DNA from 3 places in the Vagococcus sp. 211 genome. Region 1 is predicted to be linked to each of the others. Evidence: predicted binding sites of a transcription regulator. Region 1 holds the regulator's gene; each other region holds the start of a gene.

Region 1 (10,069 bases):
TCCAAATACCAATGACTGTGGCTCAAACCACACAACATTCGGGTAAACTAGATGCGACTTCTCACTTTCTATCGATTGAGAGTAATCAATACGCTTTGACGGCTCTTAAACGCAAAGAAAATGGCAGTGATATCATTACGCGTGGGTTTAACTTATCTAACGAAACTTCTTGTGAATTATCCATTGCGATTCCTCATTACAATGGCAAAGAAGCTAACATGATAGAAGAGTATAAAAATGAAGCCATTCAAACAACTCTAGCTCCAGCTAAAATACAAACTATTCGTTGGACAAAATAAAAAAATGCCAAAAGCTGAAATAGCTTTTGGCATTTTTTATTATAATCCTTTAAAAGTTGCTACAACATTTTCTACAGTAAAACCATATTTTTCAATGACTGTGTTACCAGGAGCGCTTGCTCCAAAAGTATCAATGCCCATTGTTGCTCCATCAAAACCTACATAACGTTCCCAACCAAGGGTTGCTCCCATTTCAATGGATACGCGTTTTCTAACAGCTGATGGTAAGACACTTTCTTTATAAGCAGCATCTTGTGCTTCAAATAATTGAGTACTTGGCATAGATACCACTGACACGTCGATGTTTTCTTTTCTTAATTCTTTTTGTGCTTGTACGGCTAAGTTAACTTCCGAGCCTGTCGCTATCAAAATACCTTCTGGTTGTTGCCCTTCTTGCGGAGAAATCACGTAAGCCCCTTTGACTACGTTCTCTGGTGCAAGCTCTTTACTACCTTCTAGTACAGGTAAGTTTTGACGAGATAAAGCAAGAACTGTCGGTGTTTCTTTTGATGTGATAGCTATTTTCCAAGCTGCGGCAACTTCGTTACCGTCTGCTGGGCGAATGACATTCACATTTGGAATACTTCTTAAGCCTGATAATTGCTCAATTGGTTCATGAGTTGGTCCATCTTCTCCAACGGCAATAGAATCATGAGTTAAAACATAAGTTACTGGTGCTTTTTGAATCGCTGATAAACGCAAGGCTGGTTTTAAGTAATCCACAAAGACAAAGAATGTCCCACCGTATACTCTAGTACCACCGTGTAATGTAATACCGTTCATAGCTGCTGCCATAGCGAATTCACGCACACCAAACCAAATATTACGTCCTTCGTATTGTCCAGGTTCAAAATCTTTCTCTCCCGCAATCATCGTGTTATTTGATGATGATAAGTCGGCAGATCCTCCCCAAAAATGAGGCACCGTTTTGGCGATTTCTTGAATCACTTCTTTACTTGTTACACGACTTGCGGCACTTGTCTCTAATTCATACACAGGCAATGCTTTATCTAAATCAGGCGTGATGTCATTATTGAAGGCTGCTTCAAATTGAGCCGCTAGTTCAGGGTATTCAACTTGATAGGCCTTGAATAAGTCATTCCATTTAGCTTCTGCTTCTTGTCCTTTAACGACCATCTCTTCATGGAAACGTGCCGTTACTTCTTCTGGTACAGTAAATTCAGGATAGTCCCAGCCATAAGCTTTTTTGGCAGTAGCAATACCTTCAGCACCAAGTGGTGCCCCGTGAACTTTATTCGTCCCTTGATTTTCAGCCCCGTAACCAATAATTGTTTTCACTTCAATAATCGTTGGTTTCGTTGTTTCTGCTTTAGCAGCTTCAATGGCTTTAGAAATGGCTTCTAAATCATTCCCATCTTTTACTAAGATATGTTGCCAACCTGTTGCTTCAAAGCGTCCTTTTACATCTTCTGAGAAAGATTTATCTAATGGACCATCTAAAGAAATATCATTTGAATCATATAACACAATCAATTTATCTAATTTTAAATGCCCAGCTAAACTAATTGATTCTTGAGAAATACCTTCCATTAAGTCTCCATCACCACATAAAGCATACGTGTAATGATCGACAATGTTAAAATTATCACGGTTGTAAGTCCCTGCTAAGTGAGCTTCTGCCATAGCAAAACCAACACTCATAGCAATCCCTTGTCCTAAAGGACCTGTCGTCGCTTCCACACCATCCGTATGATACACTTCTGGGTGTCCTGGTGTTAAACTATCCCATTGACGGAATTGTTTTAGTTCTTCCATTGGTAAGTTATAACCTGATAAATGCAATAAACTATATAACATAGATGAGCCATGACCAGCAGATAAAATAAAGCGGTCTCTGTCTACCCAATTTCTTGATGTGCTTGGATTAACTTTCAAGTGTTTTGTCCAAAGCGTGTACGCCATTGGAGCAGCCCCCATTGGTAACCCTGGGTGTCCTGAATTTGCCTTTTGAATCATGTCTAAACTTAGTGTACGAACTGCGTTAACTCCTAATTGATCTATTTGGTCGAATGACATAAATAAGCCTCCTGTTAATTTAGGTTTTTATTACTTTTATTAAATTGTAACCTTATTGGACAGTTTTTGCAAGTTCTTTCAATACTTTACTTAAGATTATCTTCCGTGGATCCCTTTTTCTTTTTGGATTTTTTTCAACTTATCTGGCGTCACGTCGCTACCTTCTTGATCAACCACTTTCATTCCTTCTATGTGATGTCTCATCCCACCTCTAAATACTTCAATGTATTCAGTACGTAACTCTTTTTGTTCTGTTTTTTCTGCTTCAGTTAAACCTTCAGCCGTTTTAGATTTGTTTGCTAATTCGTTAATACGTTTCATTTTTTCTTCTGATAACATAATGAAAACCTCCTTATTTCGCTTTAATCTTAGCTTAAATTGACAAAAAAAACAATCTTTTGATTCTCCAAAAAAGCGAACATCTGTTTGATTATTATTTTTAGATATGTTATTATTAAAAAAAAGATATAGGAGGAACGTATGACAAAAAAACAATCTCCTAGACAGTTAGAAGTTCTAAAATATATCCATGAAAAAGTAGAAGAACGTGGTTATCCACCGACCGTTAGAGAAATTGGACTGGCTGTTAACCTATCATCCACCTCTACTGTTCACGGTCACTTATCTCGTCTAGAAAAAAAAGGGCTCATCTTAAGAGACCCAACAAAACCAAGAGCGATAGAATTAACAGAAGATGGTTTAAAATTAATTGGTGCTCAACCTTCTACAATACCAATGTTAGGTGTCGTTACCGCAGGTGAACCCATCTTAGCTGTGGAAGACGCAACAGATTACTTCCCTCTTCCACCTGATTTAAAATATGAAGAAAACAGTTTATTCATGTTAACTATCAGAGGAGAAAGTATGATCAATGCAGGAATTTTTGATGGTGACTACGTCATTGTCAGAAGACAATCCTCTGCAATTAATGGCGATATTATTATTGCTATGAACGAAGATGATGAAGCAACTTGCAAACGATTCTTTAAAGAATCAGACCATATACGTTTACAACCTGAAAACGATACAATGGATCCTATTATTTTGTCTGATGTGTCTATTTTAGGTAAAGTTGTCGGTTTATATAGAAATAAAATATAAAGCAATGATATGCTTTATATTTTTTAAGCAAAAAAAGAACAAACGTTCGCATCTCTGTTATTTGTGAGATCCAGAGCTAAATAATCAAATTTATGAAAAATTTAAGGAGTGGGTAAAATGGCATCGATCAGACGCTATGCATTATTATTAATTGTGTTATTAATTGGAATTTTCTTAGGTACTTTTGGTTGGCGTTCTGCTCTTGTGTTTGTTATCCCTCTCCTCATGTTATGGATCATGATGTGGGACGAAAAAGCCTATGAACAGAAGCAATCTGAGCGTCATCCTGAACGACAACAGCACTATACTTATAAAAATACACCTTAACAAGTTTTCTTATTTTGAACACCCCTACAATTCTTATACACTTATCATTTATTTTTTTAAAATAACTTAAGATATATTAATTTTCTTAGTGTTTTCCTTATTTATTTTACAATTAAAGAACGTTTCATTTGATTTTATCCTACATTTAAAATAAAATATATATAAGGTTCATTATTAAGGTTTAAAATTGATAGGAGAAGTGATGTGTATGACGCTAGAATTGTTAAAGATGTTAATATTTATTTTGTTAGGAACGAAAATTGCTGGGCATTTATGTAATAAATTTAACTTGCCTGTTGTTTTCGGAGAATTGATGATGGGGATTTTCCTAGGCCCTGCTATTTTCAATATCGTTCAAGAAACAGATAGTATCGCTTTATTTGCAGAAATCGGGATTGTTCTTTTAATGTTCTTAGTCGGTTTAGAAAGTGATTTAACTTTATTAAAACGCTATTTAAAACCAGCTATATTAGTTGCTTCATTCGGAGTATTCGTCCCTTTCATATTTATTTCTATATTGGGACAATTTTTAGGGATGGGATTAGCAGAAGCAGTTTTCTTAGGCATCATTTTCAGTGCCACATCCTTAAGTATCACTGTTCAAGTTCTTAAAGAGTATGACTACCTAGATAATGAAGCTGGATCGATTACCTTAGGTGCAGCGATACTAGATGATACTCTCGTTGTTTTATTAATTAGTGTCTTTACAGCAGTTGTTACTTTTGATGCCTCTGTTGGTTTTACAGGCCCTATGGCTTGGGATTTGATTGGTAAAAAAGTACTATTCTTTGCCATTATGTATTTAGTCGCTAAATATTTGATTCAACCAACCATGGATGCTTCTGGTAAGTTAGTTGCTGTCAAAGGTGCCACCTCTATGGCCCTTGTCTTATGTTTTGCGTTTACCATTTTTGCTGAAGAAATGGGATTAAGTGATATTATTGGTGCTTTCTTTATCGGACTAATGTTATCAGGTCATGAAAGTAGTCATGAAATTGAAGAAGACGTTGGCACGATTGGCAATAGTTTGTTTATTCCTGTATTCTTCGTATCCATCGGGTTAGGGATTAATCTTCAAGCCTTTGTTTCACAACTTGGATTGATTATTATTTTATCATTAGCTGCAGTAGCTACTAAATTAGCAGGCGGGTACTTCGCCTCTAGATTAATGAAAGTAGAAAGAAAGCCTGCCTTTGTCGTTGGTTCTGGTATGGTCTCTAGAGGAGAGATGGCTTTAATTGTCGCTAAAATTGGACTAGAAGCCGGTTACGTTAATAACGATTTCTATACCGTTATTATCGCTTCAATTATCATTACCACTATCTTGTCTCCTCTACTGTTGAAATTCAGTATTAGATTAGAGCAAGAAGCAGCTGAAGAAGCAACTAGTTCTAATTAACAAAAAAGCATGTATGATAAAACCTTTATTCGGTATTTCAAACCGGTAAAGGTTTTTTTTACTTGAAAATCGGATTTTCTTAGATTATGGTTGAGTAGTATAAAATTTATAAAAAAGGATGACTAACTTATGACACAATCAACCATTGACTTGGTTCAAACCCTAACCAATATCCCCTCTCCTACAGGGGACACTCAAACAATTATCAATTATATTGATACATTATTAACATCAAAAGGCTACACACCAACCATTAATCGTAAAGGCTCTTTAATCGTAACCATACCTGGTACAGACCAAACCAATCAACGTTTTATTACAGCTCACGTTGATACTCTTGGTGCGATGGTTCGTGATATCAAACCAGATGGACGATTAAAACTAGACTTAATCGGTGGGTTTAGATATAACGCTATTGAAGGGGAATACTGTACCATTCATACTCAGAAAAACGGGACCCTTACAGGTACGATTCTCATGCATCAAACCAGTGTTCATGTGTACAAAGATGCTGGCACAGCAGAACGAAATCAAGACAACATGGAAGTCAGAATTGATGCTAAAGTCACAAATAAAGAAGAAACTAAGGCCCTAGGAATTCAAGTAGGTGACTTCATCAGCTTTGATCCAAGAACAGAAGTAACCCCTACTGGTTTTATAAAGTCACGTCATTTAGATGACAAAGTAAGCGCAGCTATTTTAATTAACTTCCTACTATCTCTAAAAGAGAACAATCAAACATTACCACATACCACACACTTCTTCTTTTCAAATAACGAAGAAATCGGCTATGGTGGTAACTCTAATATTCATCCTGATGTAGTCGAATATCTTGCCGTTGATATGGGAGCTATGGGAGATGGTCAACAAACAGATGAATACTCTGTTTCTATTTGTGTCAAAGATAGCAGTGGCCCTTATCATTTAAATTTTAGAAATCATTTAGTCGCTCTTTGTGAAACTAAAAATATCCCTTATCAATTAGATATTTATCCGTTTTATGGAAGTGATGCATCTGCAGCTATGCGTGCAGGCGCTGATGTTAAGCACGCTCTATTTGGAGCTGGTATTGAGTCCAGTCATGCGTATGAAAGAACCCATATCGAGTCTATTAACGCAACGGAACAGTTAGTTTCACAGTATTTATTTAGTGCATTAGTAAAATAAAAAGGTGTTCACTTGACGTTTTTTGAAAATACCTGTATGGTTAGTACATAAGCTTATATTATAGTGTGGTTTTTTGAAACCATGATGAGCAGGCAACAGACAGAGGCTTAAGTTATTGCTGTCGTTTTAACTTGATGTACTTCAGTTAAAGTCGCCGATCATTACTATAAAGTTTATCGTTCGTTCCAACTAACGCTGACATCGTTCAGTTGGAGGCAATTAATCGAATCTCGATTCTCGATTAACACTGCAGAAGTAAATAAACGAACTAAATTAGATTTTATTCTGAAGGAGGAAGATTATTTATGTCAGTAGTATTAAAAGTAGAAGAAAGAGCGACTAGACCTAGATCTATTCGTAACAAATTAAGATTAGCAGGTGAAGTTCCAGGAGCATTCCACGGCAACGGTATTGAAAACACACCGATGTCAGTTAACGCTTGGGAACTAGACAAAGCTATCCGCGAAAACGGCGTTAACGCTGTTTACACATTAGATTTAGATGGTAAAAAAGTAAGTACTTTATTACATGACTACCAATTAGACACATTTTCAAAAAGTTGGGTACACGTTGAATTCTTAGTTGTTGACATGACTGTTGAAACAGAAGTTGAAGCTGAATTAGTTCTAACAGGTACACCTAAAGGGGTTAAAGCCGGTGGTGTTCTTGAGCAAAACTTATACACTGTTATGGTATCTGCAACACCTGACAAATTACCAGAGCGCGTTGAGGTTGATATTACAGACTTAGTGATTGGTGATGCTTTAGTTATTAAAGATATCCCAGCTCATAAAGATTTCACTATTGTAACAGAAGCCGAAGAACAAATCTGTGCTGTAACTGAAATGTCTACAGCTGAAGAAGTTCTAGAACCTGCTGAAGGTGCTGAACCAGAAGTAATCAACGAAAAATCAGCTGAATAATAGATATCTCCCCTATCGGTTTATCCGGTAGGGTTTTTTTATTTGCTTTAAATTATTATTAAATTATAGGATTATCAAAAGCCTATATATTTTTTATGTTAAAATAACAAAGTAGATAACTAATAGAAAGTAGGATTTAATCAATGATAGGAATAGATAAAATAAACTTCTATACACCAAATATATATATGGATTTAGTTGACTTAGCAAACCACCGTAACATCGAACCAACTAAATTTACTATTGGCATAGGACAATCAAAAATGGCGGTACCTCCTATTACACAGGATACGGTCTCTATGGGAGCCAACGCAGCTTACCCTATCATTTCTGACGAAGACAAACAATTAATCGATCTAATTGTTGTAGGAACGGAGTCTGGGATTGATGAATCGAAATCAACAGCAAGTTTCATTCACCAGTTATTAGGGATTCATCCTTTCGCCAAGTCAATCGAAGTCAAACAAGCCTGTTATGGCGCTACAGCAGGATTAATGACAGCTCTTGATTTTGTTACCCTTAATCCTGAAAAAAAAGCCCTTGTCATTGGTTCTGATATCTCACGTTATGGATTAAAAACCTCTGGAGAAGTAACTCAAGGAGCAGGTGCTGTGGCGATGATTATTAGTAGCTCTCCTCGTATCTTAGTAATTAATAGAGACTCTGTCGCTATGACTGAAAATATTTTTGATTTTTGGCGTCCTAATTATTATGACACAGCTATTGTTGATGGAAAATTCTCAAATGAAGCTTATATGTCTTTCTTCAAAAAATTATGGGAGGAATACAGCGATCGTCATCACTCTCATTTTGCTGATTTTGAAGCCTTTTGCTTCCACCTACCTTACTCAAAAATGGGTAAAAAAGCGCTCTTACCTTTACTAGAAAATGAAGAAGACACGACGAAAGAACGATTATTAGCAAATTATGAGTTGAGTACCCATTACACTAAAATGATTGGCAATATTTATACAGGCTCTCTATACCTAAGTCTCATCTCATTATTAGATCAAGGGACACAGTTAACAGCTGGACAAAAAATTGGGTTCTTTAGTTATGGTTCTGGGGCAGTAGGTGAAATGTTCTCTGGAACCCTTGTCGAAGGCTTCCGTCAGCATCTCTTAACTGATGACTTAACAACCCTAGTAAACAACAGAACTGCACTAACGATAAATGAATACGAGACGATTTTCAATGAGCGTCTGCCTAAAACAGATGGGGTACATCCTATCCATTCAGATTACGACCAACAAAGTCGCTTTATCTTATCAGAAATCAACGAGCATCAACGCCGTTACACACAGCAATTTTAATAGGAGGATTTTTCCATGACACATTCATTCTCTAAATTTTATCAAAAATCGCGAGTAGAACGTCTTCAATTACTGCATGAAGCCGGCTACCTAACAGATGAGTCTCACGCTTTATTTGAACGCCAACCCGGTCTAACAAATGACGTAGCAGATTCTCTTATCGAAAATCAGCTCACCCAGTTTAGTTTACCCACTGGTGTTGCTTTAAATTTTGTCATTGATGGCAATGAATTGGTTATCCCAATGGTGGTAGAAGAACCTTCTGTCATAGCCGCTTGCAGTAACGCAGCTAAAATCATGAAGCCTCTAGGATTTACAACCACCATCAAACAACGCCTTATGATAGGACAGATTATCTTAACAGATATTGATGACTTCTCTTCCACCCTATCTAACCTAGCGTCACATAAAGAAGACATCCTAACGATTGCACACCATAGTCATCCTTCCATTGTCACACGCGGTGGTGGTGTTAAAGACATTGATATACGAGTCATATCAAACGAAGAACATAACGAAGAATTTATTACCCTTCATCTTCACGTGGATGTTAGAGATGCTATGGGAGCAAACATTATCAATACTATCTTAGAAGGCGTCACACCTTATATAGAAGATATTACAGGTGCTTCTGTGTTAATGTCTATTCTGAGCAACTACAACACTGAAGCCCTTGTAACAGCGACGTGCCGAGTTCCTATGAACACCTTGGATACGTCTTCCTTATCTGGAGAAGATATTAGTAAAAAAATCGTTGCGGCCACGCGTTATGCTAACTTAGATCCTTATCGTGCTGCTACCCATAATAAAGGTGTCATGAATGGCATTGATTCTGTGGTTATTGCCACAGGAAATGATCCTCGCGCTGTCTCTTCTGGTGCTCATGCTTACGCTAGTCGTTCAGGTCAATATAAGAGTATGACACGTTGGACTATTGACGGGGAAAATCTCGTTGGAGAATTAACCCTACCTATGGCAGTTGGTTCTGTTGGTGGCGCTATTTCTGTTTTACCTATGGCTCAAGCTAATTTAAAAATCATGGGTGTCACTCATTCAGAACAGTTGGCTCGTATCATCGTCAGCGTTGGTCTCGCCCAAAATTTTGCTGCACTAAAAGCCTTAGTAAGTGACGGTATCCAAAAAGGACACATGAAACTACATGCTAGTTCATTAGCCATCCAAGTAGGAGCCGTTGGAGAAGAAATTGAGGCAGTTGCTAATCATTTACGTGAAGCACCTTTGATGAATACACAAGTGGCCTCCGCTTTTTTAACCACTGTTAGATCGAAAGACCTTAGCTAAATGCTAAAGTCTTTTTTTATTCTATCAGACTTATGACTGATTTTTTTTTAGTCAATTTAAGTTACACTGTTATTATTACGATCAAAAAGGAGTTTATACTATGTCTAAAAAGAAAAAAATAATTATTGGGTCTATTATTGGTGTTGTAGTTGTCGGTCTTATCAGCGCCAAACTACTATTAAAGAAAGCCCCTGAACAGGC
Region 2 (10,069 bases), 770 kb from region 1:
TTTTTTCTCTGTGATGTTTTGGCTTCTCAAATATTGTTCCATATAATGAAATACCCCGGATGTTGGTTCTCGGCACAACCAAGTGTCACTATCCACATCTCCTGCTAACACTAAATAATCCTCCAAAATAGCGACACGCTCTACGCCATCTGTCACAAGGGGTTTTTCAATGAAGCCAAAATGCAAGTCATGCTTTTGAATTTTTTCTAATACCTCTTCCGAATTCCCCATCTCAAGTTCAAATTCAACTTGACCAAATTCCGTTGTCAACGCTACCATTAATTCAGGTAAATAGTAAACTGAAAAAGTGTGGGACGCCCCGATTTTACAAACAACTTTTGGGTGATAGTCCTGCTTCATCTCGCTTAGCGTATCTGTCCAGTCATCCGTTAAATGAAGCAGTCTTTGATACAAAATAGTTGCTGCTTCAGTAGGTTCCATCTCTTGTTTTCCTTTACGTGTAAATAAAGGACACCCCAATTCCTCTTCCAACTGTTTCATTTGGTTAGAAACAGCCGGTTGAGAGATAAATAACATCTCAGCCGCCTCCGAAAAATTTTTGCTTTCATAAACAATTTTAAATGTGTTTAGCAACTTAAACATGTCGTTGTCTCCTAACTATTATATTTCGTTATAATAACTATAGTAACTATTTACTTTTCAATTGCAAGATTAAAGCGTATACTTTTTTTATTAAGCTTAAGAAAGTGTGATACGATGAAAAATAAATATTTAGGTATTCTACCTGGGCTTATTGCAGCAGTGATTGTTGCGTCAATTAGTAAAGTGATTGCCCTTTGGCTACCCACCTTAGGTCCAGCAACACTAGCCATTCTGCTCGGTATCCTGTTAGGAAATACCGTTTTAAAACAACAACCAATACTCAACAAAGGAACCAAATTCTCAGAAAGTAAATTATTGGAATGGTCTATCGTTCTGTTAGGAACAACAGTTACCTTTCAAACCATTGCAAAAATGGGTATCAATGGTGCTATGTTTGTTGTTCTACAAATGCTTGGTACGATTCTTTTTGCTTATTATTTAGGTAAAAAAATGGCATTTTCCACAACTATGTCTCTACTTATGGCAGGTGGAAACGCGGTATGTGGCTCCTCCGCAATTGGTGCTATCGCTCCTGAAATCAACGCAAAAGAAGAAGAAAAAGGTCAGATTATCACTCTAGTCAATTTACTGGGTACGATTCTTATGCTGACTTTACCACTAATAGCCACTTATTTTTATCAAGATACCCTGACACAAAGCGCACTTATTGGTGGGACGTTACAATCCGTTGGGCAAGTGGTCGCAAGTGCTAGCATGGTTAGTCCTGAAGTCGTTGAATTCGCGACTCTCTTCAAAATTATGAGAATCATGCTATTAGTTGTCGTTGTCTTCGCCTTTTCTCGCATCGCTGCGAAAGAAAATAAAACGTCTATAACAGAAACAAAACAAAAGAAAAAATTACCATTACCTTGGTATATTCTCGGTTTCCTTGTTTGTTGCGTCATTAATAGCTTTACTCAATTACCACAACAAATCGGAGAATCTGCTCACTTTATTAGTAGTTGGTTTGAAATCACTGCTCTTGCTGCTATCGGGTTACGTTTAGACTTTTCTAAGTTCTTCAAAGAAGGCAAACGTTTCTTGATTTATGGCTTATCGGTTGGTACTCTACAAGTCATTCTTGCGATGACTCTCATCCGTTTCTTTCATATCTAAAAAAAGGCGCCAAAACAGGCGTCTTTTTTTTTATGATCTAATGTCAGCTCCAAGGGTCTGTTTAAAATGACGTAACGCCCAACGATGCCCCTCTTCATCAAAGCTCTGTACTCCTTTTTCATGTATAACAATTTTATACCCTAAATTATACGCGTCAACCGCTGTATGAAGGACACAAATATCAGTACACACCCCAACTAAATGAACCGTATCAATGCGTCGTTCTCTTAGTCTAATATCTAAATCGGTGCCACTAAAAGCAGAATAATGGCGTTTATCAATCCAGTACATGCCTGGATTATCTTGATTTTTTTCATAGACCTCTTTTAACTTACCGAATAAGTCTCTTCCTGTGGTGCACATGACATTATGTTCTGGAAATAACGTGTTTTCTGGGTGATATTGGTCAGAAGGATCATGCCCATCAATGGCTAATACTACGTAATCACCATTAGCTAAAAACTCTTCCGTTAAGGACACAATCGTTTCCTCTAATTGTTGCCCATAACTACCCGTTGTTAACTTGCCATCATCTGCAACAAAATCATACGTGTAATCAATAGATATTAACGCTTCCATTATCGCTAACTCCTTTTATTTTAAATTATTTAATAACGCTAGTACCATTCTAGCAGAGTTCTCACCTGCTTGTACAATAAACTCATCAAAGTTCACACTTGCTTCGTCGTCTCCCACATCACTCATCGCACGAATAACAACAAATGGGGTCTTATAACGATAAGCAACTTGGGCAATCGCTGCACCTTCCATTTCATTAGCTAACACTTCTGGAAAATGAGATTTGATTTCTTTTATCTTATCTTCACTGCTCACAAACGTATCTCCAGATACAATCAAGCCCACTTTTCCATTAAGAGAGCTCTTAACAGATGCTTCCATCGCTGATGCCACTAAGTTTGTATCAGCTTCATAATACAAAGGCATCTGAGGCATTTGTCCATAGTCATAACCAAAAGCTGTCACATCTGCATCAAAATAAGCTAATTTATCCGAAATAACCACATCCCCAATCGATAAACCTGATCCTATCCCTCCTGCTGAACCTGTATTAATGACACAATCCACATGGTAATGGCTAATTAATAAGGTTGTCGTTACAGCTGCTAATGTTTTGCCTATGCCTGATTGAGTCAGCACCACTTCATGCTCCCCTATTGTCCCCGAATAAAAGACTGCTCCTGCTTCAGACCATTCCTTCATGTTACTCAATTCTTTTGATAAAATAGTTACTTCTTCTTCCATTGCCCCAATAATTCCAATTTTCATTCTAGTCACTCCTACTAATAATTTAAGATGGCATAAATCATGATGATTAATAATATCGCAACGAGAATAATTGCTTTGTTTAACCACGTGTTTCGCTTCTTATCTTTGTTAAATTCTCTGACTCTACTTCTAGTTAATAGTTGTTGTTGCATTGGCTTTTTTTCTTCTGGTTTCTGAGTCTCTCTTGCTACTTCTTTTACTTGCTTCTTTTCTTTCTTAAACATGGACTATCCCTTCTTTAGTTCTTCTATTTCCCATTGTGCGATAGCAATCATCGTTTTAGCGTCGCATATTTGACCTGAAGCCACAGCAGATGTGGCTTCTTCTAAAGTTAACTCTAATAATTCTAAAAATTCATCATCGTCCCTTGGCAACGGATTGTCAACTTTCCTTAAACCTTTAGCTCTATATAAATATAACCACTCATTACAAAATCCTGGGGATCCTGCAAATTTAGTCATGTAAGTCATCTCTTGACATTGATACATGGTTTCTTCTTCTAACTCTCGTTTAGCCGTTTCTAAAGGTGCTACTTCCCCTGGTTCTATTTTTCCTGCAGGTATCTCGATTAAACTTTGTTCTAACGCTTTTCGATACTGTTTGACTAACACTATTCTATTAGCTTCTGTAATAGCTAATATACCAACAGCTCCTTGATGATACACCAATTCTCTCTTAGAGGTCTCTTGGTTTGGTAATAACACATCATCAACCACTACTGTAATGACCTGACCTTCATATATCGTCTCTCGATGTAGCGTTTTTTCTTCAAATGGATCCTTCATAAGCTTTTCTCCTATCTTGGGTCGTCTTACTTTCATAATACCGTTAACATTTGTCCTTTTCAATCTTAAGTGATGAATTAAGTTGGATTATAGCTTAAAATAGAAGGAGGATAAATAAATCAATCTCGGGACTGATACTCAATTTTTTCAGGTGTGATAAACTATGGTTAATAACAAGGACATAACTACTACTAAAACCTTGAGGAGTGAAACAATGAAAAAAAATAACAAAGTACTACGCAGAACCCTATGGCTCATTATCGGCTTGTCCTTTTTCGCCCTGTTTTTCAATAATAGCACATACGGTATAACAAATATGATAATTTCTTTAGGTCTTCTAATGGCAATTATCTTAGGTGTCTTCTATCTGTTTCGAAGCATCTTTACTAAACACAAAGCCTCTTCTGATACATCTTTGCCTTACTTAACAGATGAATTAGATACTCACTATCACAACAATGGTATGTCTGAAAAAGACATTGCTTTTTTCCGTCAAACCATGTTAGAAACGAAGCAACACATTGCTACCCTTGAAGAAAACATGGACGATGTGGCAAAACTGAAAGCCATTAATCTAAAAACCGACGTAATAAAAGCCTCTAAAGGTCTTTTTAAAGAACTAGTAAAAGAACCACAAAAACTATCATTAGCAAATGGTTTCTTATATAATCACTTACCAAACATTGTTGAATTAACCAATAAATACAAAGAAATTAACGATCACGACATTAAAAATAAAAACACTTACGAATACCTTAATAAAAGTGCGATAGCGATTGAAGAGGTCTCTCGTTTAATCGTAAAAGATTACACTTCTTTTGTATCAGATGATTTGGCTGATTTAGACGTTGAAATGTCTATTGCGAAGCAAAATTTACAACGTCAAGCAACAGTAGACGAACTACATTTAGACAAGGAGACAAACAATGACAGAGAATAATACACACCCTACCCAACTAAACGATTCAACCTTAGATGATTTACTAAGTAATCCCTTTGATTTACCCAAACAAGAGGTTAGTCCACAACAAACAGGTTCTCCTCTTGTCAATCAGGATACTCAACCCGTCAAGATGATTGATAAATTACCTGCCGAACGTCAACAGCAAGCCATCAACTTGGCCGCTCAAATTGACACTGGAGACAGTCAAGCCGTGTTAAGTTACGGTGCCGCTGCCCAACAAAAATTAAGCGAATTTTCTCATACGATGTTGACTCATGTACAAGCCCAAGACATCGGACCTATGGGTGACTCTTTAACAGAGTTAATGTATCGCTTAAATGAAGCAAGTCCTAATGAATTAGAAGCCCAAGAAAAAAACATCTTTAAAAAAATGTTTGGTAAAGTAAAACAATCTGTTTATGAGATTACAGCAAAATATCAAAAAATCGGAGCACAAATTGATAAGATCGCTATTAAATTAGATCGTGAAAAGAATGGTCTCTTACAAGATAATGTTATGTTAGAACAGCTATATCACCAAAATAAAGACTATTTTGATGCGCTGAATATCTACATAGCGGCAGGAGAAATAAAAATTGATGAGTTAACTAACGAAACCATTCCTGCTGCCATTAGACAAGCCGAACAAACAGGTGATCAAATGGATGCTCAAATCGTCAGTGATTTAAATCAATTTGTCGACCGTCTTGAAAAACGGACCCACGACTTAAAATTAGCTCGACAAATTACCATTCAACAAGCACCGCAGATTCGCCTCATTCAAAATACGAATCAAGCCCTTGCTGAAAAAATACAAGCATCTATTAATACAGCCATTCCTTTGTGGAAGAACCAAGTGGCTATTGCTTTAACCTTATTAAGACAAAAAGACGCGGTCACAGCCCAACGTCAAGTCTCTCAAACCACTAACGATCTATTAACTAAAAACTCTGAAATGCTAAAAATATCAGCCATTGAAACAGCAGAAGAAAATGAGCGTGGTATTGTGGATATTGAGACATTACAAAAAACACAAAACGACTTAATCGAAACCATTCAAGAAACCCTTCGTATTCAAAAAGAAGGAAAAGAGAAACGAAAACATGCAGAAATTGAATTGACTGTAATGGAAGAAGATTTAAAGAACAAATTATTAGAAATGACACATCAATATTAAGTAGAAAAAGGAAAAGACACCGGTCTTTTCCTTTTTTTAACCCTTGTCCCACAAAGGAAGTTTAATTAATTCAAACGTGGTTGGTTCCAAATTTGTCACCGTAATGCCTAATAAACGAATGCCTTGATCTATCTCTCCCAACTCTTCCCAAAGACTTTGGCTATAAAAGAAGATATCTTCTTCTTTGGAAATAAAATCAGGCAATGTTTTGCGTCGAGTTATCGTCTCAAAGGCCTTGTTTCTAACCTTTAACACCACCGTTTGACCATGTAACTGAGTCTTTTCCAATGCCTTTTCTACATCTGATGACAACTCTCTTAGTTCCTTTATCACCTCTAACTCTGAACGTAATACTTTGCCATAAGTATTTTCTCTACCTACTGATTTACGCTCCCGATTAGCCATTACCGGTGCTAAATGAATGCCTCTTACTTTTCGATACAAAGAGTACCCCATCTTACCAAACTCACGAATCAAGTCCATCTCTGACCATTTCAATAAATCTTCCCCCGTATATATCCCTAATTCATGCATCCTAGGCACCGTTTTTTTACCAACCCCTTGAAAATCTTCAATCGGTAAAGGGGTTAAAAAAGCAATAGCTTCTCCCGGTAATATAGTGGTCAGGCCCTTTGGTTTTTCAAAATCAGATGCTAGCTTAGCTAAAAATTTATTGTAACTCACACCAGCTGAACAGGTCAGCCCCACTTCTTTCCAAATATCTAGCTGAATCATTCGAGCAATCCGTATAGCACTTTTAGCATGTAACTTGTTCTCAGTCACATCTAGGTAAGCCTCATCTAGAGAAAGAGGTTCAATTATATCAGTGTACCGATGAAAAATCTGATGAATCTTCTGAGATACTTGTGCATACAATTGTCTGTTACCTGAAATAAAATTAGCTTTCGGACATAGCTCATACGCTTTTTGAGCGCTCATGGCTGAATGAATACCAAACTTACGAGCTTCATAATTAGCAGTCGTCACAACCCCACGTCCCCCAGTATCTTTAGGATGTTTAGCAATAACTAAAGGATACCCCTTCAGTTCAGGGTGTTCCCGTTCTTCAACGGATGCATAAAAAGCATCCATATCAATATGAATAATTTTACGGGACGTGTCATTTTGTAATGGGAATGTTAAATCGCTCATGCTATCACCTCTTTTTATAACGAACATTTGTTCTTATTATACTAAAAAAGAGAATAAAAAACCACTAAAGCCGTCGCTCTAGTGGAAATGAAGGTTGTTATTTACTTTTATCTCTCGGTTGGAGTTAAAGTATGAAAAACCAATTCGGGAAAATTGGTATGTTCTTACTATACTATTTTCTTCTTAGATTAAGTTGATTAATAGATGTAAATCTCATAAAAAAAGAATGAGAGTTATCTCATTCTTTAGAAGTTCGTCCAATCTTCTTCTACATCCATCTCAGGAACAGCTGGTTGTAAAAATTGATCTTTCGCTAAATCATTATAAAAAGCTGCTTTTGTTGCATTAATGTAGGGATAAATCCAAAGGTAAGCAATACCACCTGTCATCATTCCTAATAAATGCCAGCCAATAAAAGTAATGTCTAACCAAAACAATCGCCATTTATGACCATCCATTAATTCACGACTCTCAGTAATAAAACTTGTTGCGCCCATGCTTCTTGTGTCTTTCCAAGAAGAAATATCGTAATAAATAAAGTTAGATTGAGAATAAGAATATGCCTTAATAAGTCCTGGAATAATAAATAGCATCGTCCAAAACATTTTAAAGAAGTACATTAACACATTGATTAATAATACCGGAACAAAATCAATCCCATTAAACAATCTGAAAGCATCCTTCATTCTAACTTGTTCTTTTTTTTGTCTTCTAACAATATCTAAGAACGTAAAAGAAATCCCTACTGTCAAGAACGTCATGATAAACATAAGAATGGGACTAAAGCTGCTTGAACTCATTGCTGACGTAATAGCAGCTACTGGAGAGGCACTACCTCCGTCTGTATAAAGATCTTCCCCATCGACGTTTAAAACAGACTCGTATACTGTGCTTCTACCGTACGTTGTACTTGATTCATAAATATCCATCTTAGACACAAAAAAGACCACTCCAGATACCAGTATCATCGTAAACAATACCATGCCAATTTTAATCAAGGAAGGTACTAAATTTAACTTAACTGCCTCGCTCCAACGTCCAGATAAGGACTCTTTAGCATCCGCTTTTAATTCCTTTGTTGATTTATACATTGCCTCACTCCTTTACTTTTCTATGTTACTTTATTCTAATAGATGTTTATAGTAGATACAAGACCTCTTCCTGGATATTCTTTTGAAGAAGAATTAATTTAACTCCTGTCACTTTTTTTCCTTTGACCTGTTCTAAGGCTTGTTTATACAAATTCAGCTGACCTTTGTATTTAGTCACCAGTTTCGTTATTTCTTCTTGATCTGGGGTTGGTGATAAGTAATCTGTCTTAAAATCATACAGGATTAATTCCGTATCTGTCTCAACAAAGCCATCAATAATCCCATGAACTAATACTGTATCTTTCTCTCCTCCATCAAAATCAGCAAAGATATCTGATGCTTTTAACAGTAATGAAAAGGGTTGTTCTCTCACAACGTTTTCTTGCTCTTCAAGAATAAACGAACCAAAATCAGAAGAAAAAAAGCTTAAAATATGTTGAATGGATACTCTCTTAGCGACAGATTCTTCCACCACTTTATTAGCCACCAATTCTTCCAACAACTGGGTGACACTTTCTTTCGTCGGTTGGGTATCTAGGGGTAATAGTTGCATCAATAAATGGGTCGCTGTCCCAATATCAGTACTCTTAACCTCTGTTGTTTTCTCTAAAAATTTAGGTGTGGCTAGTTCATTGTTTGTAAGTTTTAAGCCTAGTTCTGTTTCCTTTTGACGACTAAGATCAATAATCTTCAGTTCTTTTGTGTCCGGTTCGGCAAAAATGCTCTTAATTTCAGACACAGACTGGTAACTCGTTGTCATGGTTGCTAAATGATGAGGATAGTCAAAATTCAAATGGTCTACAATCTCTTTTAACAACTTAGGATTAGGCGTATCTGGCGTATCAATCAACGCTTTCTCCACCTTTTCACCACCATCGATTCCGACCAATATGTCATCGATTCGGTAGAACGTCACCTTAAAATCACCTGGTGCGGTGTCTAACCCTCTTAATGGGTCACATTGTATTTCTGGGTATTGTACCATCAATTTAGGATGGCGGATCAAGGTTTGGCCAACCCAGTCCATTAAGCTCTTTTGAGATAACCTAGCGGTAACCGATAAGACCATATTCTCCGATGTCACGTGTTGTGACCACTGTTTCAATGCCGCCTCTTTATTTTTATAAGAGCCAACTAAAAAAAGCTTTTCTTCTGCACGGGTTAAAGCAACATACAACTTACGCATCTCTTCTGCTAGTATCTTCCGACGTTTTTGCTCTCTTAAAATATTAAAAGGAACCGTTCGATGCTTACTTCGGTTATTCGCATCGAAGTATTTAATCCCCACACCCAAGGTTTCATCAAAGATGTAAGATTGATTATTAATATCCGTCAGATTAAACTGTTTACTCATATCCATGACAAATACCACTGGGAATTCTAGCCCTTTACTGGCATGGATTGTCATGACTCTAACTGCGTCTTCTTCTGCCGCCACAAGTGGTTCTGCCAGGTCCTTGTTTTTCCCTTGCATTTTTTCAATCAAGCGAACAAATTGAAACAACCCCTTAAAGCTCATCTCTTCATACATCGTTGCCCTCTCGTATAAAGCATGTAAATTAGCTTGTCGCTGAGCGCCAGATGGTAGCCCTCCTACATAATCCAAAAAGCCTGTATCTTCATAAATATGCCAAATTAGTGTCATTAATTTTTCTCTGCGTGACACCTCTCGCCAATGATTAAAAGACGCATAAAAGGCTTCTATTTTGATATATAATTCTGTTCGACTTGTTTCCTCTTTCAAATACGTCTCCAACGCATCAAAATAATAGCCTTTTGGATCATACTGGCGGATTAAGACCATATCATTTTCTTTTATACCTACAATGGGAGACCTTAAAACAGAAGCCATAGGGATATCTTGATACGGATTATCAATCATTTGTAACAGCGACACCATAATCTTAACTTCTGT
Region 3 (10,069 bases), 900 kb from region 1:
GATTATTTCAGACAGGGGCAGAGACATTCATTAGTTGGATGACAGGAATTGTTCCCGTTGTTTTGATGTTAATGGTATTAATGAATACATTGATTGCCTTTTTAGGGGAAGAAAGAGTAGAACGTGTTGCTAAAGTATCAGCTAAAAACCCAGTCACTCGTTATTTAGTGCTACCATTCTTATCTGCTTTTATGCTAGGTAACCCTATGTCATTTACAATGGCTCGTTTTTTACCTGAGTATTACAAACCAAGTTACTATGCAGCACAAGCACAATTTTGTCACACTAGTAATGGGGTATTTCCACATATCAACCCAGGTGAGTTGTTTGTATGGTTAGGTATTGCTTCAGGAATTGAGCAATTAGGGTTAAACACAATGGATTTAGCGATTCGTTACATGTTAGTTGGTATGTTGATGAACTTTATCGGAGGTTGGGTAACAGATTATACAACCGCTTTTGTGTGTAAACAACAAGGCATTACATTAAGTAAAACAGTAGACGTAGCTAACTAAAAAGGAGAGAGAAACTCATGACTTATAGAAGCATAAAAGTAGTTAAAGGAAATGGTGGTTACGGTGGGCCGTTAATCATTACACCAACAGAAGCCAAACATAAATTTATTTACATTACTGGTGGGGGAGAAAAACCTGCTATCGTTGATAAAATTGCTGATTTAACAGGAATGGAGCCGGTAAATGGTTTCAAAACATCGATTCCAGATGAAGAGATTGCCTTAGCGATTATTGACTGTGGTGGTACATTACGTTGTGGGATTTATCCTAAAAAAGATATCCCGACGATTAACATTGTACCAACAGGTAAGAGTGGTCCTTTAGCACAATATATTAATGAAACGATTTATGTATCAGCCGTTGGCGTGAAACAAATTGAGTTGTTAGAAGAATCAGAAGCAGGAGCAACAGTATCTATTTCAGAAGAAGCAGCACCTGAAAAACAATACAAATACAGTACTGACAAAAAAATCACAGAGCAACGTGCGGAACAACAAAGTTTTATCGCGAAAATTGGAATGGGTGCAGGAAAAGTTGTCGCTACCTTCAATCAATCAGCTCGTGAAGGCGTACAAACCATGATTAACACGGTTATTCCGTTCATGGCATTTGTTTCGTTATTAATTGGTATTATTCAAGGGTCAGGTATTGGTGATTGGTTCGCTAAGATCATGTCTCCCTTAGCAGGAAATGTCATTGGGTTAATGGTCATCGGATTTATTTGTTCTTTACCGTTCTTATCACCATTATTAGGGCCTGGGGCTGTTATCAGTCAAGTAATTGGTACCTTAATCGGGGTAGAAATTGGTCGTGGTAATATTCCACCACAACTAGCATTACCTGCATTATTTGCCATCAATACGCAAAACGCGTGTGACTTTATCCCAGTTGGATTAGGTCTTGAAGAAGCAGAAGCTGAAACGGTTGAAGTTGGGGTTCCTTCTGTGTTGTATTCTCGTTTCTTAAACGGAGTACCACGTGTCGTTGTTGCTTGGTTAGCAAGTTTTGGTTTATATCAATAAAATAAAGAAAGTATCACATTAGGGGAGAGAGACACATGACTATTTTTAATACAACAATAACAAACATCGGAGCAGAGGCCGAAATGTTCCAGGCTGAAAATATGATCATTCTTTTTGGGGAAAACGCACCCGAAAGTTTAGCTGATTATTGCTATAACATTCAATTAAATAAAGCAAGTGAAGACATTACAACAGATATGACAATAACAATTGCTGATACAGCTTACCGCATTACAGCAGTAGGTGCTGTTGTTACAAAAAACTTGAATGAGTTAGGACATATCACGATTAAATTTGATGGCAGTACAGAAGCTGAATTACCGGGTACATTATATGTAGAAGCAAAAGAGATGCCAAAAATGACAGTAGGAAGTACGATTACCATATAAAAGGAGATAAGCCAAATGGAGTTAATGTTAGACACTGTTAATATTGAAAGAATTCGTCACTATAACGAGCATTTAAATATTCAAGGGGTGACAAGCAATCCTTCTATTATAAAAAAAGAAGGACACATTGACTTTATTAAGCATATGAAAGAGATTCGTCACCTCATAGGAGATGACAAGAGTCTGCATATTCAAGTAATTGGTGACACCTATGAGGCCATGATGCAAGATGCGGAAAGCATTTTGCATCATATAGATGATAAGGTTTATATCAAGGTCCCAACAACAGATGCAGGACTTCGGGTGATGAAAGAATTAAAAGCACGTGGTATCAATGTCACAGCTACTGCGATTTATTCTGTGTTGCAAGGCTTATTAGCGATTAATGTTGGGGCAGATTATATCGCACCATACTATAACCGAATGGCTGATATTGGACTGGATGCTAATGATGTGATTAGTCATCTAGCTCAACGAATAGAACAAACCGGTTCATCAACTAAAATACTAGCAGCTAGCTTTAAAAATAGCTATCAAATGGTAGATGCGCTTGCTTTTGGTGCTCAAAGTGTTACCATTGGCCCAGATATTTTAGAAGCTAATCTTGATACTGTAGCGGTTCAAAAAGCAGTCAATGATTTTAAATCAGATTGGGAAAGTGTGTACCAAAAGGATCATATTTAAGGATAAGACAAAGAGGTGTAGCATGTCAGAATTAAAGTTAGTTATATTTGATATGGACGGTGTTTTAATCGATTCAGAAAATTTCTATATGAGATCAGAGCAACAAGTGGTCAATGACTGTGGAAAAGAGGCTGAATTGTCCTATTTCAGAAAATATTGTGGGACGACACAAGATTATATTTGGTCACACATCAAAGAGGATTTCGAATTATCTGCTTCTGTGGATGAACTAAAAAAACGAGGAAAAGAAGCATTAGACTCATTATTTCGTAAGGAGCAAGTACAGTTGATTTCTCACGTGAACGAGTTATTTTCTCCTTTAAAAGACGCAGGATTCAAAATAGCTGTTGCCTCATCCACAGGGAAAGAACTCATTATCGAACATTTGACTGAGTTAGGTATCTATTCTTATTTTGATTTAGTGAAGTCTGGGGAAGAAGTGGCTCAGTCTAAACCGAATCCAGATGTTTTCTTAGCTGCGGCAAAAGAATTAGGTATTCCAAAAGAGAATTGTTTAGTGGTGGAAGACTCCACCAATGGCATATTAGCAGCTAAGAGGGCAGGGATGGTTTGTATAGGTTACAATAATTTAGATTATCCACCTGTTAATCAAGAAGAAGCAAATTGGATAATTACGGATATGTCTGAATTAACCCCTTATTTTGTTAAAAAAGTCTATCAATTGAATCGTTAGTGACAAGCAATCATTTTAAATAAATGATTGCTTTTTTTCGTTTTAAAAGGGATCTATTAGTTGAACAAATGAAAAGGATGGATTGACACTTCTTTTATTTCTTATATAATTAGGATTACTTTAATAAATATTTAGGTTAACCTAAAAGGAGAGAGAAGATGAAAAAATTAGCATTTGTTTGTGGTGCGGTTTTAGTAACCATGGCACCGACTTTTTATGAGGTACAAGCTGAAGAGCTTTATTCAATAGATTATTCAGAAGTAGAAGTAGCAAAGGAAGAGGGAGCTATTTTTAAAGACGCACAAGGAGTGGTGTATAAAATTATCATGAACCAAGAGGGACAACGGGAAGTCCAAATTGGTGACGGAGAAAAACCTATTCCAGGATTAGGTGTGGATATTGTGATACCAGAAGAAGTGGAACATGAAGGGAATCAGTACAAGGTAACAAAGGTGGCTAGCTTTGCCTTTACAACTTACGAAGATGAGGCAGGTAACATTGCAGAAGGTGGATCGAATGTAGAGGACATTCAGTTACCTAAAACGATACGCTCTATTGACGACAAAGCCTTTTACAGTTCGATTTATTTAAGAAACGTTCGCATTGAACCTGGTAGCGAGTTGTCATACATTGGTGACCATGCGTTTGCGTTTTCTAGTTTGACCGGTTTTTCTTTACCGGATAGGGTAGAAACAATTGGTAAAAGTGCTTTTACGTTTAACAATCAACTGGTTTATTTTGATATTAGTGACACTTCTCAACTAAAAACCATTGGGGAGGGAGCCTTTAGAACGAATCCTAAGTTGAAGAAACTTTATCTACCTAAGGAAGTAACAGATATTGGTGATTATCCATTTTCTGGGGCGATTGGTTTAAGAGAACTTCAAGTATCTGAGGAGAATGGAACCTATTCTTCTTTAAATGGAGTTCTATTTAACAAAGACCAAAGCACTTTGATTGCTTACCCTGCTGATAAAGATGGCGGAAGTTATGTGTTTCCAGATACTGTAAAAGTGATTGGAAAGAATGCCTTTGAGTACAATGTCAATTTAAGAGACATTGTTTTGAATGATGGTGTTGTCGAAATTGGTGATTTGGTTTTCAAAAACATGCTACGGGCAGAAAAGATTACACTGGGTAGTCAGATTGAGAGTATTGGGCGCCTTGCTTTTTATAACATCGAAAACTTAGAAGAATTGGTTGTACCAGATTCTGTTCATAGCTATGGTAAAAATCCATTTTATGAGTTAAACGGGTTAAAGAAAATCAGTCTAGGTGCCAAAACAACAGACATAAAATATGGTTTTCTAGGAGGATCGTTTGGTAGCATACAAGAAATTGAATTTAAAAATAAAGAGGTCGTCATTGGAGAGTCTGCTTTCATGTTCTTCTCAAACACCAACACGGAAAAAATTACTTATCTTGTTGCCTCAGAAGCAGCGAAAGTACAACTTATAAATGAATTAGGTGTGAGTGAAGAGATGATCCATCTAGTGGACGAACCCGTAGTGGATGAGCCAGTGGTAGACGAACCTGTAGTGGACGAGCCCGTAATAGACGAGCCAGTGGTAGATGAACCCGTAGTGGATGAGCCAGTAATAGACGAGCCAGTGGTAGACGAACCTGTAGTGGATGAGCCAGTGGTAGACGAACCCGTAGTGGATGAGCCAGTGGTAGACGAACCTGTAGTGGACGAGCCCGTAATAGACGAGCCAGTGGTAGACGAACCTGTAGTGGACGAGCCCGTAATAGACGAGCCCGTAGTGGATGAGCCCGTAATAGACGAGCCGGTGGTAGACGAACCCGTAGTAGACGAACCTGTAGTGGATGAGCCAGTGGTAGACGAACCTGTAGTGGATGAGCCCGTGGTAGACGAACCCGTAGTAGACGAACCTGTAGTGGATGAGCCAGTAGTAGAGGAACCTGTAGTAGACGAGCCCGTAATAGACGAGCCGGTGGTAGATGAGCCAGTGGTAGACGAACCTGTAGTGGATGAGCCGGTAGTAGATGAACCTGTAGTAGATGCCCCCGTAGTAGACGAGCTTGAGGTGGAGAATACAGAAGATACTCAAGTAACAGACAAAGAGGAGACAGATAAGGTGACGAAAAATGATGCAAAAGATAGTCAACCATCCGTATCTCTAGTAAGTAAAAAGGGAAGTAAAGACGGGATAGTAGAGAATACTTCCGCTAAACTTCCTCAAACAAATGATAAGAAACGCCCTCTATTATCTTACCTAGGAGGCATTGTTTTATCTGGGACTTACTTGGTTTTTAGACGTAAAAGGTAAGTAAGTATTCTCCTAATTCCCCCTGAAATAGGAAAAATATAAATAAAAAAGAAGCCAAACTCATCGATTAACATTGAGTTTGGCTTCTTTTTATTATGCTAAGGCACCCATTGGATCCCAAGGTGCTAACGTTGTGACGTTATCAGCTGCTACAATTTGTCTTAGCTCATCAGATAGGTATTTTTTATCCACCACGATTTGGTAAGTATATTCTTCTAACCACTCATCGCTCATGACAAAATAACCTTTTGAACCGACTTTGTTTCCCCAGCTGTTTTCAACCTTCCATTTAGTAGGTTTGTCATCAACTAAGTCAACGCCAGTTAATACCATAGCATGGGTCATTAAGCTCTCACCATAGTCTAGACGCTCCGCTTTACTCATAGAATAGTCAATATCCAATGTATCAGCGACGCTATAAATATCTGTGGCCATAATACCAGTATCTCGAGTAGAAGATTGACCCACATCACAGCCATACCATACGGCTTCACCGTGTTTAAGTTGGTCAATAGCTAGCTCTTTGAAGGTATCAATGTCAACGTTTAAATGGCGAACTTCTTTTCCTCCAACGACACTTCCTAACATCTCCACTGTATATAATTGGTTATATGGTTTGTCTTTTGTAGGTGCGTTAATCACACTAACATAATCAGACAAGTCACGCCCAATAAATTGATCATAGAAGCTTTGAGGTGTTAGGTCACGAACCAAATGATACGCTTCTTCTTTATCGTAATAAGAAAAATCGAATGTTGTGGGAGGTGTTCCTAAACTTGTACATAATAGAGTGTAAATTTCTTGTAGCATGCTTTCTTTTTCTAAGGTAATGGTTTCTTCTGTAGCGCCTTCTGCGACTAAGTTTCTTAATACCATGGCGTCACGGCGTAGTTTTTTATTCAAATAAGTATTTAACTCACTACTTTTAGAACTGCTGTATGATTCTGGCATGACACTTTTCGGTACGATACCATATTTTTGAATGATGGCAACTAGCATGTCCCATTGGCCGCCATCTTGTTGTGGTGTTTGAAGTAAAAAGCTTACTTTACGGCTTGTTAACTCTTCTTCAGATGTTGCTAAAATATTTTCATAGAAATAGTTAGCTTTTTCAAATTTATCCCAGAAAAAAGTATAACTTTGAGATAATTCGAATTGCTTAATATTAAACGCATCTTGGATGTGATGACGGAATGTATTGAGTGCGGCGAACATCCAGCATCGTCCACTTTGTTTTTGGTTGGTTACATTACCAGTATCTAAGTCGATTGAAAAAATGGGTGTGTTTAACACAGCCGAAGACTGATTTTCAGATGAAGCTAGGATCCCATTTTTCACTACCGCACGCTGACTCATTAAGTGTTTATCGTCCTTTAAATAGTTGGCATTAAATTGTTCAATGTGAGAAAAAGAAATTTCTTTAGACATTGTATCATCCTTCCATATTTATGATTAATAACTTACTCTATATTGTACTCTTCTTTCGAATATATACAAATAGAAAAGACTACTAATGACAAAATAGTTCTTCCATCTAAGAGGAGTTCCCGTATTGGCGAAAATATGTTCGCTATGGTAAAATATGAAGGTCAGATTAAGTCTAAAGGAGTAGGTAAAATGATAGATAGAGACACGTCGAGAACCTTTGATTTAGTATCTAAATACGAGCCAGCAGGAGATCAACCAGCGGCAATTAAAGAAATTGTTACTAATATAAATAATAAAGAAAAAGAACAAATTTTGTTAGGTGTTACAGGGTCTGGTAAGACATTTACCATGTCTAATGTCATTAAAGAAGTGAATAAACCAACCCTTATTATTGCGCATAATAAAACATTGGCTGGACAGTTATACAGTGAATTCAAGGAATTCTTTCCAAACAATGCTGTGGAATATTTTGTGAGTTACTATGATTATTATCAACCAGAAGCCTATGTCCCATCTAGTGATACTTTCATTGAAAAGGATGCTAGTATCAATGATGAAATTGATAAGTTACGACATTCAGCAACCAGTGCCTTACTTGAGCGCAATGATGTGATTGTGGTGGCATCAGTGTCGTGTATTTATGGTTTGGGTGACCCAAACGAATACAGCAAACAAGTCCTCTCTTTAAGAGAAGGAATGGAAATGGACCGTAATGAATTGTTACGTCAACTTGTGGATATTCAATTTGATCGTAATGACATCGATTTTCAACGTGGCCGATTTAGAGTTCGTGGAGACGTGGTTGAAATTTTTCCGGCATCACGAGACGAGCATGCGCTTCGTGTGGAATTTTTTGGCGATGAGATCGAGCGAATTAGAGAATTTGATGCTTTAACAGGTGAGATACTCATAGACCGGGAACATGTGGCTATTTTCCCTGCGACGCACTTTGTGACCGATGAGAATCATATGGAACAAGCCATTCTTCAGATTCAAGAAGAGTTAGAAGATAGATTAAAGGAACTCCGAAGGGATGATAAGTTATTAGAGGCACAACGACTAGAGCAACGGACCAATTACGATATCGAAATGATGCGAGAAATGGGTTATTGTTCAGGCATTGAAAACTATTCCCGTCACATGGATGGCCGTAATGAAGGGGATGCTCCTTATACATTAATTGATTTTTTTCCTGAAGATTCCTTAATTATGGTTGATGAATCTCACGTGACAATGCCTCAGATTAGAGGGATGTATAACGGAGATAGGGCGCGTAAGCAAATGCTTGTGGATTATGGGTTTAGACTTCCTAGTGCGCTAGACAATCGCCCTATGAAGCTAGAAGAATTTGAAGAACATGTTAACCAAATTCTATATGTTTCGGCGACACCAGGACCATATGAGTTAGATAGGACACAGCTTGTGACAGAACAAATCATTCGTCCAACAGGATTACTCGATCCAATCATTGAAGTGCGTCCAATTATGGGACAAATTGATGACTTGGTGGGAGAAATAAATGAACGCATAGAGAAAAATGAGCGGGTGTTTATTACCACCTTAACCAAAAAAATGTCAGAAGATTTAACGGATTACTTCAAAGAGCTAGGACTCAAAGTCAAATACTTGCATAGTGACATTAAAACACTTGAACGAACGGAAATCATTAGAGATTTACGTTTGGGTGTGTTTGATGTTCTGATAGGTATCAACTTACTGAGGGAAGGAATTGATGTACCAGAAGTATCACTCGTGGCTATTTTGGACGCGGATAAAGAAGGCTTCCTTAGAAGTGAACGTTCTCTTGTTCAGACAGTTGGTAGAGCGGCACGTAACTCTGAAGGGAAAGTCATCATGTACGCGGATAAAATGACAGACTCTATGACCAAAGCCATTGATGAAACGGCTCGAAGAAGAGGTATTCAGGAAGCATATAATACAGAACACGGCATCACTCCAACCACAATCATTAAAGAAGTTCGTAATTTAATCAGTATTACAAAAGAAGCAGAAGAAGAAAATACAGGTCATTCGGTACTAGAAGAATACAGAAGTTTAGACCGAAAAGAAAAAGAAAATGTCTTGTTAGACATAGAATTACAAATGAAAGAAGCGGCCAAAGCATTAGACTTTGAACGTGCCGCGACATTGAGAGATACTTTGTTGGAACTAAAAGCTGAGAAATAGGAGAAGACGATGGCGAACGATAAAATAGTAATAAAAGGAGCGAGAGCTCATAATTTAAAAAACATAGACGTTACGATACCTAGAGATAAAATGGTTGTTGTGACTGGTTTATCGGGCTCAGGCAAGAGCTCTCTTGCTTTTGATACCCTTTATGCTGAAGGTCAAAGACGATATGTGGAGAGTCTATCCGCATACGCTCGTCAATTTTTAGGTCAAATGGACAAACCTGATGTGGATAGTATTGATGGATTGAGTCCGGCCATTTCTATTGATCAAAAGACAACGAGTAAGAACCCACGGTCTACTGTGGGAACTGTAACAGAAATCAACGATTATTTGCGCTTGCTTTATGCTCGCGTGGGTCATCCCATTTGTCCAAATGATGGCACTGAGATAAGTAGTCAATCCCCAGAAGAGATGACAGATAAGGTGTTAGAACTAGAGGAGCGCACACGCATTCAGATTCTTGCACCTATTGTGAGAGGGAAAAAAGGCCAACATAAAAAAGTGTTTGAACAAATCAAAAAAGAAGGATTTGTGAGGGTACGTGTAGACGGTGAATTATTTGATTTAGAAGAAGTACCAGAATTATCTAAAACAAAAAAACATGATATTGAAGTTGTGGTTGACCGAATAGTAGTTAAAGAAGGCATTCGGTCACGTCTGTTTGACTCCTTTGAAGTGGCTCTTAGATTATCTGAAGGATACGCTATTGTAGATATTATTGGTGGGGAGGATTTAGTGTTCAGTGAACATCACTCTTGTCCTTACTGTGGGTTTACTGTGGGGGACATTGAACCCCGACTCTTTTCTTTTAACACACCCTTTGGGGCTTGTCCTGAATGTGATGGGTTAAGCG

The links. The regulator LexA, encoded in region 1, represses DNA repair genes until DNA is damaged. The targets are predictions, from matches to a motif close to CNAACANNTGTTNG.
Region 2: the regulator LexA is predicted to act here: its motif matches at 7,084-7,097, upstream of dinB (DNA polymerase IV).
Region 3: the regulator LexA is predicted to act here: its motif matches at 7,152-7,165, upstream of uvrB (excinuclease ABC subunit UvrB).

Annotation. Positions count from the first base shown of each region.
Region 1 covers NZ_CM150475.1:1,494,293-1,504,361, forward strand. The annotation lists gene ACVWM0_RS07280 (alpha-mannosidase) at 1-299, shown strand, start outside; gene tkt (transketolase) at 339-2,336, opposite strand; gene ACVWM0_RS07290 (DUF896 family protein) at 2,433-2,675, opposite strand; gene lexA (transcriptional repressor LexA) at 2,817-3,437, shown strand; gene ACVWM0_RS07300 (hypothetical protein) at 3,555-3,764, shown strand; gene ACVWM0_RS07305 (cation:proton antiporter) at 3,973-5,163, shown strand; gene ACVWM0_RS07310 (M42 family metallopeptidase) at 5,293-6,330, shown strand; gene ACVWM0_RS07315 (50S ribosomal protein L25/general stress protein Ctc) at 6,636-7,253, shown strand; gene ACVWM0_RS07320 (hydroxymethylglutaryl-CoA synthase) at 7,397-8,566, shown strand; gene ACVWM0_RS07325 (hydroxymethylglutaryl-CoA reductase, degradative) at 8,582-9,868, shown strand; gene ACVWM0_RS07330 (efflux RND transporter periplasmic adaptor subunit) at 9,969-10,069, shown strand, end outside.
Region 2 covers NZ_CM150475.1:726,770-736,838, reverse strand. The annotation lists gene ACVWM0_RS03670 (LysR family transcriptional regulator) at 1-603, opposite strand, end outside; gene ACVWM0_RS03665 (YeiH family protein) at 718-1,719, shown strand; gene ACVWM0_RS03660 (cysteine hydrolase family protein) at 1,750-2,298, opposite strand; gene ACVWM0_RS03655 (5'-methylthioadenosine/adenosylhomocysteine nucleosidase) at 2,314-3,006, opposite strand; gene macP (cell wall synthase accessory phosphoprotein MacP) at 3,021-3,230, opposite strand; gene ACVWM0_RS03645 (NUDIX domain-containing protein) at 3,234-3,791, opposite strand; gene ACVWM0_RS03640 (5-bromo-4-chloroindolyl phosphate hydrolysis family protein) at 4,006-4,731, shown strand; gene ACVWM0_RS03635 (toxic anion resistance protein) at 4,718-5,911, shown strand; gene dinB (DNA polymerase IV) at 5,948-7,063, opposite strand; gene ACVWM0_RS03625 (DUF975 family protein) at 7,309-8,154, opposite strand; gene addA (helicase-exonuclease AddAB subunit AddA) at 8,201-10,069, opposite strand, start outside.
Region 3 covers NZ_CM150475.1:589,849-599,917, forward strand. The annotation lists gene srlA (PTS glucitol/sorbitol transporter subunit IIC) at 1-515, shown strand, start outside; gene srlE (PTS glucitol/sorbitol transporter subunit IIB) at 533-1,537, shown strand; gene ACVWM0_RS02925 (PTS glucitol/sorbitol transporter subunit IIA) at 1,573-1,926, shown strand; gene ACVWM0_RS02930 (fructose-6-phosphate aldolase) at 1,942-2,610, shown strand; gene ACVWM0_RS02935 (HAD family hydrolase) at 2,633-3,304, shown strand; gene ACVWM0_RS02940 (leucine-rich repeat protein) at 3,463-5,595, shown strand; gene ACVWM0_RS02945 (C1 family peptidase) at 5,689-7,023, opposite strand; gene uvrB (excinuclease ABC subunit UvrB) at 7,213-9,210, shown strand; gene uvrA (excinuclease ABC subunit UvrA) at 9,220-10,069, shown strand, end outside.